DNA from 3 places in the Mesorhizobium sp. M0816 genome. Region 2 is predicted to be linked to each of the others. Evidence: predicted binding sites of a transcription regulator. Region 2 holds the regulator's gene; each other region holds the start of a gene.
What was found. The regulator LexA, encoded in region 2, represses DNA repair genes until DNA is damaged. The targets are predictions, from matches to a motif close to TGTTCNNNNTGTGTTCNG.
Positions count from the first base shown of each region.

Region 1: the regulator LexA is predicted to act here: its motif matches at 2,038-2,055, upstream of NKI17_RS20995 (single-stranded DNA-binding protein).
Region 3: the regulator LexA is predicted to act here: its motif matches at 1,463-1,480, upstream of uvrA (excinuclease ABC subunit UvrA).

Region 1 is NZ_JAMYOT010000013.1:71,811-75,088, forward strand. It holds gene NKI17_RS20980 (hypothetical protein) at 1-162, shown strand, start outside; gene NKI17_RS20985 (MarC family protein) at 237-866, shown strand; gene NKI17_RS20990 (OsmC family protein) at 875-1,300, opposite strand; gene NKI17_RS20995 (single-stranded DNA-binding protein) at 1,424-1,936, opposite strand; gene NKI17_RS21000 (cupin domain-containing protein) at 2,146-2,535, shown strand; gene NKI17_RS21005 (ArsR/SmtB family transcription factor) at 2,619-2,933, shown strand; gene NKI17_RS21010 (SRPBCC family protein) at 2,960-3,278, shown strand, end outside.
Region 2 is NZ_JAMYOT010000021.1:88,625-91,902, forward strand. It holds gene kynU (kynureninase) at 1-1,083, opposite strand, end outside; gene lexA (transcriptional repressor LexA) at 1,531-2,265, shown strand; gene NKI17_RS26830 (ComEC/Rec2 family competence protein) at 2,259-3,278, opposite strand, start outside.
Region 3 is NZ_JAMYOT010000013.1:75,359-78,636, forward strand. It holds gene NKI17_RS21015 (ATP-dependent Clp protease proteolytic subunit) at 1-538, shown strand, start outside; gene NKI17_RS21020 (hypothetical protein) at 535-933, shown strand; gene uvrA (excinuclease ABC subunit UvrA) at 1,630-3,278, shown strand, end outside.

The DNA of each region.
Region 1 (3,278 bases), on a different contig from region 2:
ATCATCCAGCAAGGCGCAGACGGCACCGGATCTGCTGTGCGCTGGAGCTTTTCGCGCATCACCGAAAATTCGTTCCGCTGGCTGGGCGAACGCTCACAGGACGACGGCGCCACCTGGCGTCTCGAAGTCGAGTTTCTGGCGCGCCGGGCCGTCAGCCCCTGATCCGCGCGGTTTCCACTGCCTCCGCTTTGCTCTACCAATCCCGTTATCCGGCTTTGCCGGCGGGGAGGGTCAGCATGCCGAGCTTCGACAGCCTGTTCAACGCCTTCGTCACCATACTGGTGACGATCGATCCGCCCGGCCTGGCGCCGCTCTTCCTCGCCGTGACCCGCGGCATGAACCGCGAGGAGCGCAACCAGGTCTCCGTGCGCGCGTCGGTCATCGCCTTCCTGGTAATGGCGTTGTTCGCAATCGCCGGCGCGTCGATCCTGTCAGTCTTCGGCATCACTCTGCCGGCCTTCCGCGTCGCCGGCGGCTTTCTGTTGTTCTTCATCGCCTTCGAAATGGTGTTCGAGCGCCGACAGGACCGCAAGGAGAAGATCGGCGACGTCGCCATCACCAGGGACATGATCCACAACATCGCCGCCTTTCCGCTGGCGATCCCGCTTATTGCCGGTCCCGGCGCGATTTCGGCGACCGTCCTGCTCTCAAGCTCGTTTCAGGGTTTGGGCGCGCAGACAGCCCTTGTCGGCATCATCGCCATCTGCCTCGTCATCACCTACCTGGTGTTCGTGCTGTCAGAGCGCATCGACCGTATCCTCGGCCAAACCGGCCGTTCGATCCTGACAAGGCTGCTCGGCGTCATCCTGGCGGCGCTCGCCGTACAGTTCGTCGCCGACGGCATCAAGGCGCTGATGGCGACGTAGGAACAGCCCTACTTCGCTGTCGTTTCAATGACTTCGAAGTCGTGGGTAATCTCGGCAGTCTTGGCCATCATTGCCGAGGCTGAGCAGTATTTCTCGATCGAAAGCCCGATCGCCCGCTTCACCTTGTCGTGTGATAGCGCCCGGCCCTTGACGACAAAATGCATGTGAATGCGGGTGAATACTCTGGGATCGGCTTCTGCACGGTCGGCATCGAGTTCGACTACGCAATCTTCGACCGCCTCGCGCCCCTTTTCGAGGATATGGACCACGTCATAGGCCGAGCAGCCGCCGGTGCCGATCAGCACCAGTTCCATTGGGCTCGGCCCCGGCGTCTTGCCCTCCGGCCCGAACGCAGTGCCTAGCACCAGCTTGTGCCCACTGGCGGACTCGCCAACGAAAGTGCGCTCCTCGACCCATTTGACCCTTGCCTTCACCTGATACGTCCTTTCACCGCTCAAACGCACAACGTCCCGAAAATCCAAGACAGATTTTCGGGACGCCATTTCGTGGCCAAGGTGCCGGCGCTTTTCGCCGCAAGGGCAGTCCGCCCCGAGAAATCAGAACGGGATTTCGTCGTCCAGCTCGCGCGACGAACCACCGCCGCCGCCCTTGTTGGCGCCACCGCGATTGAAACTTTCGCCCGGGCCGGACTGGCCGAAATCGGAACCGCGGCTCGCACCACCACCGGCATAGTTGCCGACCTGGCCCCCGCCCTCGCCCCGCGCATCGAGCATCTGCAGCTCGCCGCGGAATTTCTGCAACACGACTTCGGTCGTATAGCGGTCATTGCCGGTCTGGTCCTGCCATTTGCGCGTCTGCAGCTGGCCCTCGACATAGACCTTCATGCCCTTCTTCAGATACTGCTCGGCCACCTTGGCGATCTGGTCGTTGAAGATCACGACATTGTGCCACTCGGTCTTTTCCTTGCGCTCTCCGGATGTCTTGTCGCGCCAGCTTTCCGACGTCGCGATGCGGATGTTGACGACCGGGTCACCCGAATTCAAGCGGCGGATTTCAGGGTCCGCCCCGAGGTTGCCCACCAGAATGACCTTGTTGACGCTACCCGCCATGATACTTCTCCGCACTCATCCGAAACCAGATTTCTGTCGCTGCACCTTACAGGCTATGGACAATCCCTGCCTGCCGTCGCTGCCTTTTCCCACAACGTTTTTGTTCTCTTTTCGTTCTATAGGAGAGGCCCTGCACTGTCAATAGTTGTCAGTAAGAAGTAGTGTCTTGGTGTCGAATTTCCACAGACCATGGGATCGAGGCGAACTCAATGAAGATGGTCGCGCATGACGATCAGCCGCAAGAAGAATGGCGGACGGGAGTAAAGACCCGCATGCATGTCTCGGCCTGCAACGGCGCAACTCAACTTTGCATATTCGAACAATGGGTCGAACCCACGGTTGGCGCCCCGACACATTGGCACCCGGTCGAGGAAGTGCTTACCGTCATCGCTGGCAGGGCCGAGATGTGGATCGACGAAGAGCATCTCGTCTTGACTGCCGGACAGTCGCTTGTTGTTGCCGCGCACAGGCAACATGGCTTCCGCAACGTCGGCTCCGAATTGCTTCATATTCATGCTGTGCTCGCGTCACCAGTTTTCGAGGCGACGTTCAACGGATCCCCCGACATGGTGAGACGCTGGCTTCCAGCGAGTTTGTAAAAACCTCGCCTGTCTTAAAAAACACCGCCTGTCTTAAAAAACACGGCTTGCCAAACCGATAAGTATTGACTTATGCTTTCGGCATGATCGAAGCAGACATTTTTCGGGCACTAGCGGATCCAACGCGTCGCGCCGTCTATGAGCGGCTCGCCGACGGCGAGATGACGGTGTCGGAACTGCGCACTGGCATACCGGTATCGCAGCCGGCGGTATCGCAACATCTCGCAGTGCTGCGCGGCGCCGGCCTCGTGGTCGAGCGCCGGGCCGGTCGCAATGCCTATTACCGCGTCGATCCGAAGGGGCTTGCGCCACTGCTCGGCTGGATCGAACGCTACCGTGCGTTCTGGCCAGAGCGCATCGAAAGACTCAAGACGGTTTTGAAGGACATGGACCAATGACCAGCCGAGGCACAGAACGCGCCGAAATGGCCGCAGACAAGATCGAGTTCGAGTGCGAGCTGCCCGAACCGCCGGAAAAGGTGTGGCGGGCGCTGACGGTGCCGGACCTGCTCGCGGCCTGGATGATGCCGAACGACATCAAGCCCGAAATCGGCAACCGCTTTGCCTTTAAAGCGCCGAATGCGCCGATCGAGTGCGAAATCCTCGACGCGGATCCCGGACGGCTGCTGCGCTATTCCTGGCGGGAGCGGCCGGCGCCCGGCGATACGCAGGTGCCGCCCGGCAGCCCCCTGGACAGCGCAATGAACGACAGCCCAGTGGACAGCATCGTCACCTTTACGCTCG
Region 2 (3,278 bases):
ACGTTCGATCAGCGCGCGCATGACCTGGTAGCCATGCTCATGCATGAATGAAATCTGGCTGCCGCGTTTTTCCCCATCGCGCGTGCTTTCGAGCGTGAGCCCGTAAGTGCCGCACTTTGCCTCGACAAGCTCGATGAACAGATCCGCCAGTGCGATGCTCTTCTTGCGCACCGCCGTCATGTCGACATCGTTCCAGATGTCGAGCGCGCCCTTCAGCGTGCGCATCGACAGGACCGGCTGCGTGCCGCACAGAAACCGGCGGATGCCGGTGCCGGCCGCATAGCCTGGCTCGAAGGCGAAGGGCCGTGCATGGCCCCACCAGCCGGTGAGCGGCTGCTGGATGTCGGAAAGATGCCGCTCAGCCGCATAGATGAAGGCAGGCGCGCCCGGGCCGCCATTCAGATATTTGTAGGTGCAGCCAACGGCAAAATCGGCGTTTGCCTTGTCGAGTTCGACTGGCATCGCGCCGGCGGTGTGGCAGAGATCCCAGACGATCATCGCCCCGGCTTCCTGAGCCCTGCGCGTCAGCGCCGGCATGTCGCGCAGTTCGCCCGACTTATAGTTGACGTGGTTGACCAGCACCACGGCGGTGCGTTCGTCGATCAGCTCTTCGATGGTCGGCGCGTCGACCCCCGAGAGGCGCAGCAGCGTATCTTTTCGCGTCGAAACCACACCCTCGGCCATGTAGAGGTCCGTCGGAAAACTATCGCCCTCGGCGACGATGACCTGCCGCTCCGGTCGCATGGCCATGGCGGCGTGCAGCAGCTTGTAGATGTTGACCGATGTCGTGTCGCAGACCACCGTCTGGCCGGCCGCGGCACCGATCAGGCGCCCGAGCTGGTCGCCAAGTTCAAGCGGCATGTTGAACCAGCCGGCCGTGTTCCATGCGCGGATGAGATCATGCGACCATTCTTCGGTCGCGGCCTTGTGCAGTTCATCGAAAGCGGCACGTGAAGCAGCTCCTAGCGAATTGCCGTCGAGATAGATCACTCCTTGCGGCAACACAAAGCGGTCGCGCATCGCGCGCAACGGATCCGCGGCATCCATCGCCTTTATGGCCACGAGATCGGGAATTCCTGTCATGATTTGTCTGCTCCCCCAAGATCCAACGCAACGCCGGACACGCATCGACTGTTCTTCCATTACCTGGTTGCGCGCAGCAAGGCTCCACCGGCGAGAAGCAGCCTGACCAGGCGGTGGAAACCGGGACTTAACCCGAGGTTGGCGTTTTGAATTCGTTTCGTTCACGGTGCATTGACCAAACCGCACAGTCGATACGGGTTCAATTCCGTGCCTTTTGCCGACCGACGGCCGATGCCAGTGCCGCCTTCTAGGAGGCCAGAAGGGCGCAAACGAAAGCAGAATCAAGGCGATGAGGCTCGCGGCGGTGAAAATGCGGTACGCCGGTAGGGGACGTCGTTTGTTTCCCGAGCCTTAACGCATTCATTAAACTTTAAACAGTTGCGGAACACAACTGGAACAGATAGTGTTTGTTCTGGGTTTGTTTTTCTGATTCTGTTGGGGGTCGCTATGCTGACACGCAAACAACACGAACTGCTTATGTTCATCCACGAAAGGTTGAAGGAAAGCGGTATCCCGCCTTCATTCGACGAGATGAAGGAAGCGCTCGATCTGGCTTCCAAATCCGGAATCCACCGGCTGATTACGGCGCTGGAGGAGCGCGGCTTCATTCGCCGTTTGCCCAACCGGGCCCGTGCGCTGGAGGTGCTACGCCTGCCTGACTCGATCGCCCCCGGCCTCAATGCGGCACGCAAGTTCTCGCCGAGTGTCATCCAGGGCAGCCTTGGGCAAGGCGCCCCTCGGCAGGGCAAGCCGACATCGTCGCGTGTCCCTGCAGCCGGCAATGACGACGATGTCGTCGCCGCCGTTTCGATCCCGGTAATGGGCCGCATCGCGGCCGGTGTGCCGATCGATGCCATCCAGCACCAGACGCATTCGATTTCGGTGCCGCCGGATATGATCATGGGCGGCGAGCATTATGCGCTCGAGGTCAAAGGCGATTCGATGATCGAGGCTGGCATTTTCGACGGCGACACGGTGATCATCCGCAATGCCGATACGGCGAGCCCCGGTGAGATCGTGGTGGCACTGGTCGACGAGGAGGAAGCGACGCTGAAGCGGTTCCGCCGCAAGGGCGCCTCGATCGCCCTGGAAGCCGCCAATCCGGCCTACGAGACGCGCATCTTCGGACCAGACAGGGTCAAGGTGCAGGGCAAGCTCGTCGGACTGATCCGCCGCTACTGAGCTCCGCCCTTGGCGCCGGCTTTGGGGTTGTCGGCCCTGCGGTATGGCGGCAGGCCCCGTGCCGCGCGTGAAAATTTCCGCTGCACGTGCCAGGGCCGGTATGATTTTTCGACGGCGAAGCGGATCTCGGCGCGTGTTGCCGCTTGTGGATCGAAATAGACGGCGGCACTTCCCGCGCGCGCCAGTTGCCGTTTGGTGACGACGAGGACCAGCCGGTCGTAGTAGCAGGGGTTATGGGCGGTGGCGTCGTCGATGACGATCAAGCTGGCAAAGGCGCAGGCTGGCCGCGCAGTATCGCGGTCCTTGGCTTGCGCGATGATCGCGCCGGATGGATGCCTGGCAAGGCAGAGGCCGTCCGTGCAAATGAACGGCATGCCCGGCGGTAGGTCGGCCGGATCGGCAATGTCGAATTGCGGGTCGTTCTTTCCAGGCGTTTCCGGCGCGACGATGGCCTCTGATGTGAGCGCGCGTTTCCAGTTGTCGATGGTGAACTCATTCGGGCGTGCCCGGTTGACCGCGAGTTCACCGCTGCCGATCGGCAGCGCGACCAGCCGCGCGTCCTCCGAGACCAATACGTCGGGTATGCGTGTCTGCGTTGTCGTCAGCAAGCCGGCGAGCGCAAAAGGAAGTGCCGCCAGCCGCAACCAGGTCGTCGCCATGCTGGCAATGACGAGGGCGATCGTCACCAGAAGGACGGATCTCAGCGAAATCAGCCCGACCGCATCGATCGGCGAGCGCTCCGAGATCCACCCGGACAGGGCGATCATCGCCGTCAGCCCCTTGCCCATGACATAGAGGAAAGGGCCATCCGCACCGAACGGCATCGCCAGCGCGCTGAGAACGGCGAAGGGCATGACGACCAGTGAGACGATGGGCATGATGGCCAGATTGGCGAACAGGCTGAGCGGCGCCACGCGCTGGAAATGCCATATGGCGAAAAGCGCCGTGGCGCTCCCTGCAATGATCGAGGTCATCGCCAGACCGCACATGCCCAACAGGACCTTTCGAGTGGC
Region 3 (3,278 bases), on a different contig from region 2:
CATTTTTTCGCGGCTGCTGCGCGAGCGCATCGTCTTCATCAACGGGGCGATCGACGACGGCACCTCGGCGCTGGTCTGCGCCCAGCTTCTGTCGTTGGAATCCGACAATCCCGACAAGGAGGTCTCGCTCTACATCAACTCGCCGGGTGGCGTGGTGACCAGCGGTTTCGCGATCTACGATACGATGCAGTATATCAGTTGCCCGGTCTCCACGGTTTGTATGGGCTTCGCCGCCTCGATGGCCTCGTTCCTTTTGATGGCCGGCACACCGGGGCGGCGGATCGCGCTACCCAACACCAGCATCGTGCTGCATCAGCCTCTCGGCGGTTTCCAGGGCCAAGCCTCCGATATCCAGCGCCATGCCGAGGGCATCCTTCGCACCAAGCGGCGCATGACCGATCTTTACGCCCGCCATTGCGGCCGCACCTACGAAGAAGTGGAACGCACGCTCGACCGCGACTTTTTCATGACCGCGCAGGAGGCCAAGGATTGGGGCCTCGTCGACCATGTTTTCGACACTCGCAAGCAGGCCGCATGAACGAGCCGGGCCGGCGGACGGAACTGACGCGATTGAGCGCCCGCAATTTCAGCGACATCGGTCTGGTCTTGCCGCTATCGCGGCACTATAGTCCGGCGATGACCGCCAGCCGCTCGTCCAGCCTGTTATGCCTTGCTATCGCTACCGTAGCCGGCACGAACATGCTGGTGGGTATGGCACTTGCCCAAGATAATTCGATGTCTTCGCAAAAGGGCGCCCTGCCCGGTGTGACCAGCGATTATCGCATCGCCGAGCCAGCGCCGCGGCCTGAGCCTGACGATATGGCTCCAGGCAGCGGCAACGGCACCTTCAAGATTGGCGATACCGACGTTCGGATTTCCGGTAGCATCACCATCGATGTCGCTACCGGCGGGATCAGGCCCTCCAGCCGCTAAGCTCGCCTGGTGTGAACCACAAATATTGCGCTTCAAACGAACAGCCCCGCCATTGCGTTTGCAACTGACGGGGCTTCTTGGATCTGAAATCCAAATTGCCGGGAGTGTACTGCCGGCATTTTATTTCGGATGCTTCGCGGCATTCAGCCGACGATCCGACTAGCAGTCTCTGATTTTATGGGGATCAGCAGGTCCGTTTGGCGGGCAGCGAAAACGCCTGACCCTGGCCACTTATACCTGCCGCGGCTCCAGCGACACGTGGAGCCTCAACGAACAATCCGGTGGAGTCATGCCTCTGCTCTCCTTCTGTTGGTTGCGACTGTCGTCGTCGAAGCGCTCATCGCATAACCCGCGGCGTCTCGCAGGCTAGCCCCAGGCCGCGAGGCCATCGAAAGACGGCCGGCTTCGTTGACGTCTGGAGTCTGCCCCCACGGTGCAGGGACGTCAACCTTGAATAGCCGATTACCGAAAAATGTGATCGCGAGACGTTTTGGGAAGCCGGCCCCACGGGCAGCTTTTGTCAGGAGCGTGTTCGGCCTTTGTTCTTTCCGCTTGCCCGTTCGCGCGAAAGGCGGTTAAACGCTTTGGTCGAGAGTTGTGGCGTCTCTCGAAAAGGCGGCGAAATTGCCTACATAGGGGGTGGTCGGGAAAACCCGCCCATCCCACGAATTCCAGATTCTGAGGCGGCGACCGGCGATGGCCGACCATAAATATCTCTCCATTCGCGGGGCACGCGAACACAATCTGAAGAATGTCGATCTCGACCTGCCGCGTGACAGCCTGATCGTCATGACCGGCCTGTCGGGGTCGGGCAAGTCGTCGCTTGCCTTCGACACCATCTACGCCGAGGGCCAGCGCCGCTATGTCGAGAGCCTTTCGGCCTATGCACGGCAATTCCTCGAAATGATGCAGAAGCCGGACGTCGACCAGATCGACGGCCTGTCGCCAGCCATCTCCATCGAGCAGAAGACCACCTCGAAGAACCCACGTTCGACGGTCGGCACCGTCACCGAGATCTACGATTATATGCGGCTTTTGTTCGCCCGCGTCGGTGTACCCTATTCGCCGGCCACCGGCCTGCCGATCGAGAGCCAGACGGTCTCGCAGATGGTCGACCGGGTGCTTGCAGTCGTGGAAGGCACCCGGCTGTTCATCCTGGCGCCGATGGTGCGCGGCCGCAAAGGCGAGTACCGCAAGGAGCTGCTGGAGCTGCAGAAGAAGGGTTTTCAGCGCGTCAAGGTCGATGGCGTCTTCTATGAGATCGCCGACGTGCCGGCGCTGGACAAGAAGTACAAGCACGACATCGACGTCGTCGTCGACCGCATCGTCGTGCGCGGCGATCTGGCGACGCGGCTCGCCGATTCCATCGAGACCGCGCTGAAGCTGGCCGACGGGCTGGCGGTGGCGGAATTTGCCGACAAGCCGCTCGACGCCAGCCAGACCGGCGAGGATTCGGTCAACAAATCGAAGAACGAGACGCATGAACGCATGCTGTTCTCGGAAAAGTTCGCCTGCCCGGTATCCGGCTTCACCATTCCCGAGATCGAGCCCAGGCTATTCTCCTTCAACAATCCGTTCGGCGCCTGCCCGACCTGCGACGGGCTCGGCAGCCAACGCGCCATTGATGCCAGCCTGGTCGTGCCCGACGAGAATGTCTCGCTGCGGGCCGGCGCCGTCAGCCCTTGGGCGAAGTCGAGTTCGCCCTACTATGCGCAGACGCTGGAAGCGCTGGGCGTTGCCTATGGCTTCAAGCTCGGCGACAAGTTCAAGGATTTGAGCGAGGAGGCAAAGCAAGCCGTCCTGCACGGCACCGGCGAGCGCGAAATCACCTTCCATTACGATGACGGCCTGCGCTCCTACAAGACGACGAAAACCTTCGAGGGCGTCATCCCCAACCTCGAGCGCCGCTGGAAGGAAACGGAATCCGCCTGGATGCGCGAGGAGATCGAGCGCTTCATGTCGGCCACGCCCTGCCCGGCCTGCCGCGGCTATCGGCTGAAGCCCGAGGCGCTCGCGGTCAAAATCGCCGGCAAGCACATTGGCGAGGTCACCGAGCTGTCGATCCGCAAGGCCGACCAGTGGTTCACCGACCTGCCTGCATCGCTCAACGACAAGCAGAATGAGATCGCGGTGCGCGTGCTCAAGGAAATCCGCGAGCGGCTGCGCTTCCTCAACGATGTCGGTCTCGACTATCTGACGCTGTCGCGCAACTCCGGCACGTTGTCGGGCGGCGAGAGCCAGCGCATCCGGCTGGCTTCGCAGATCGGCTCCGGCCTGACCGGCGTGCTCTATGTGCTCGACGAGCCGTCGATCGGCCTGCACCAGCGCGACAATGCCCGCCTGCT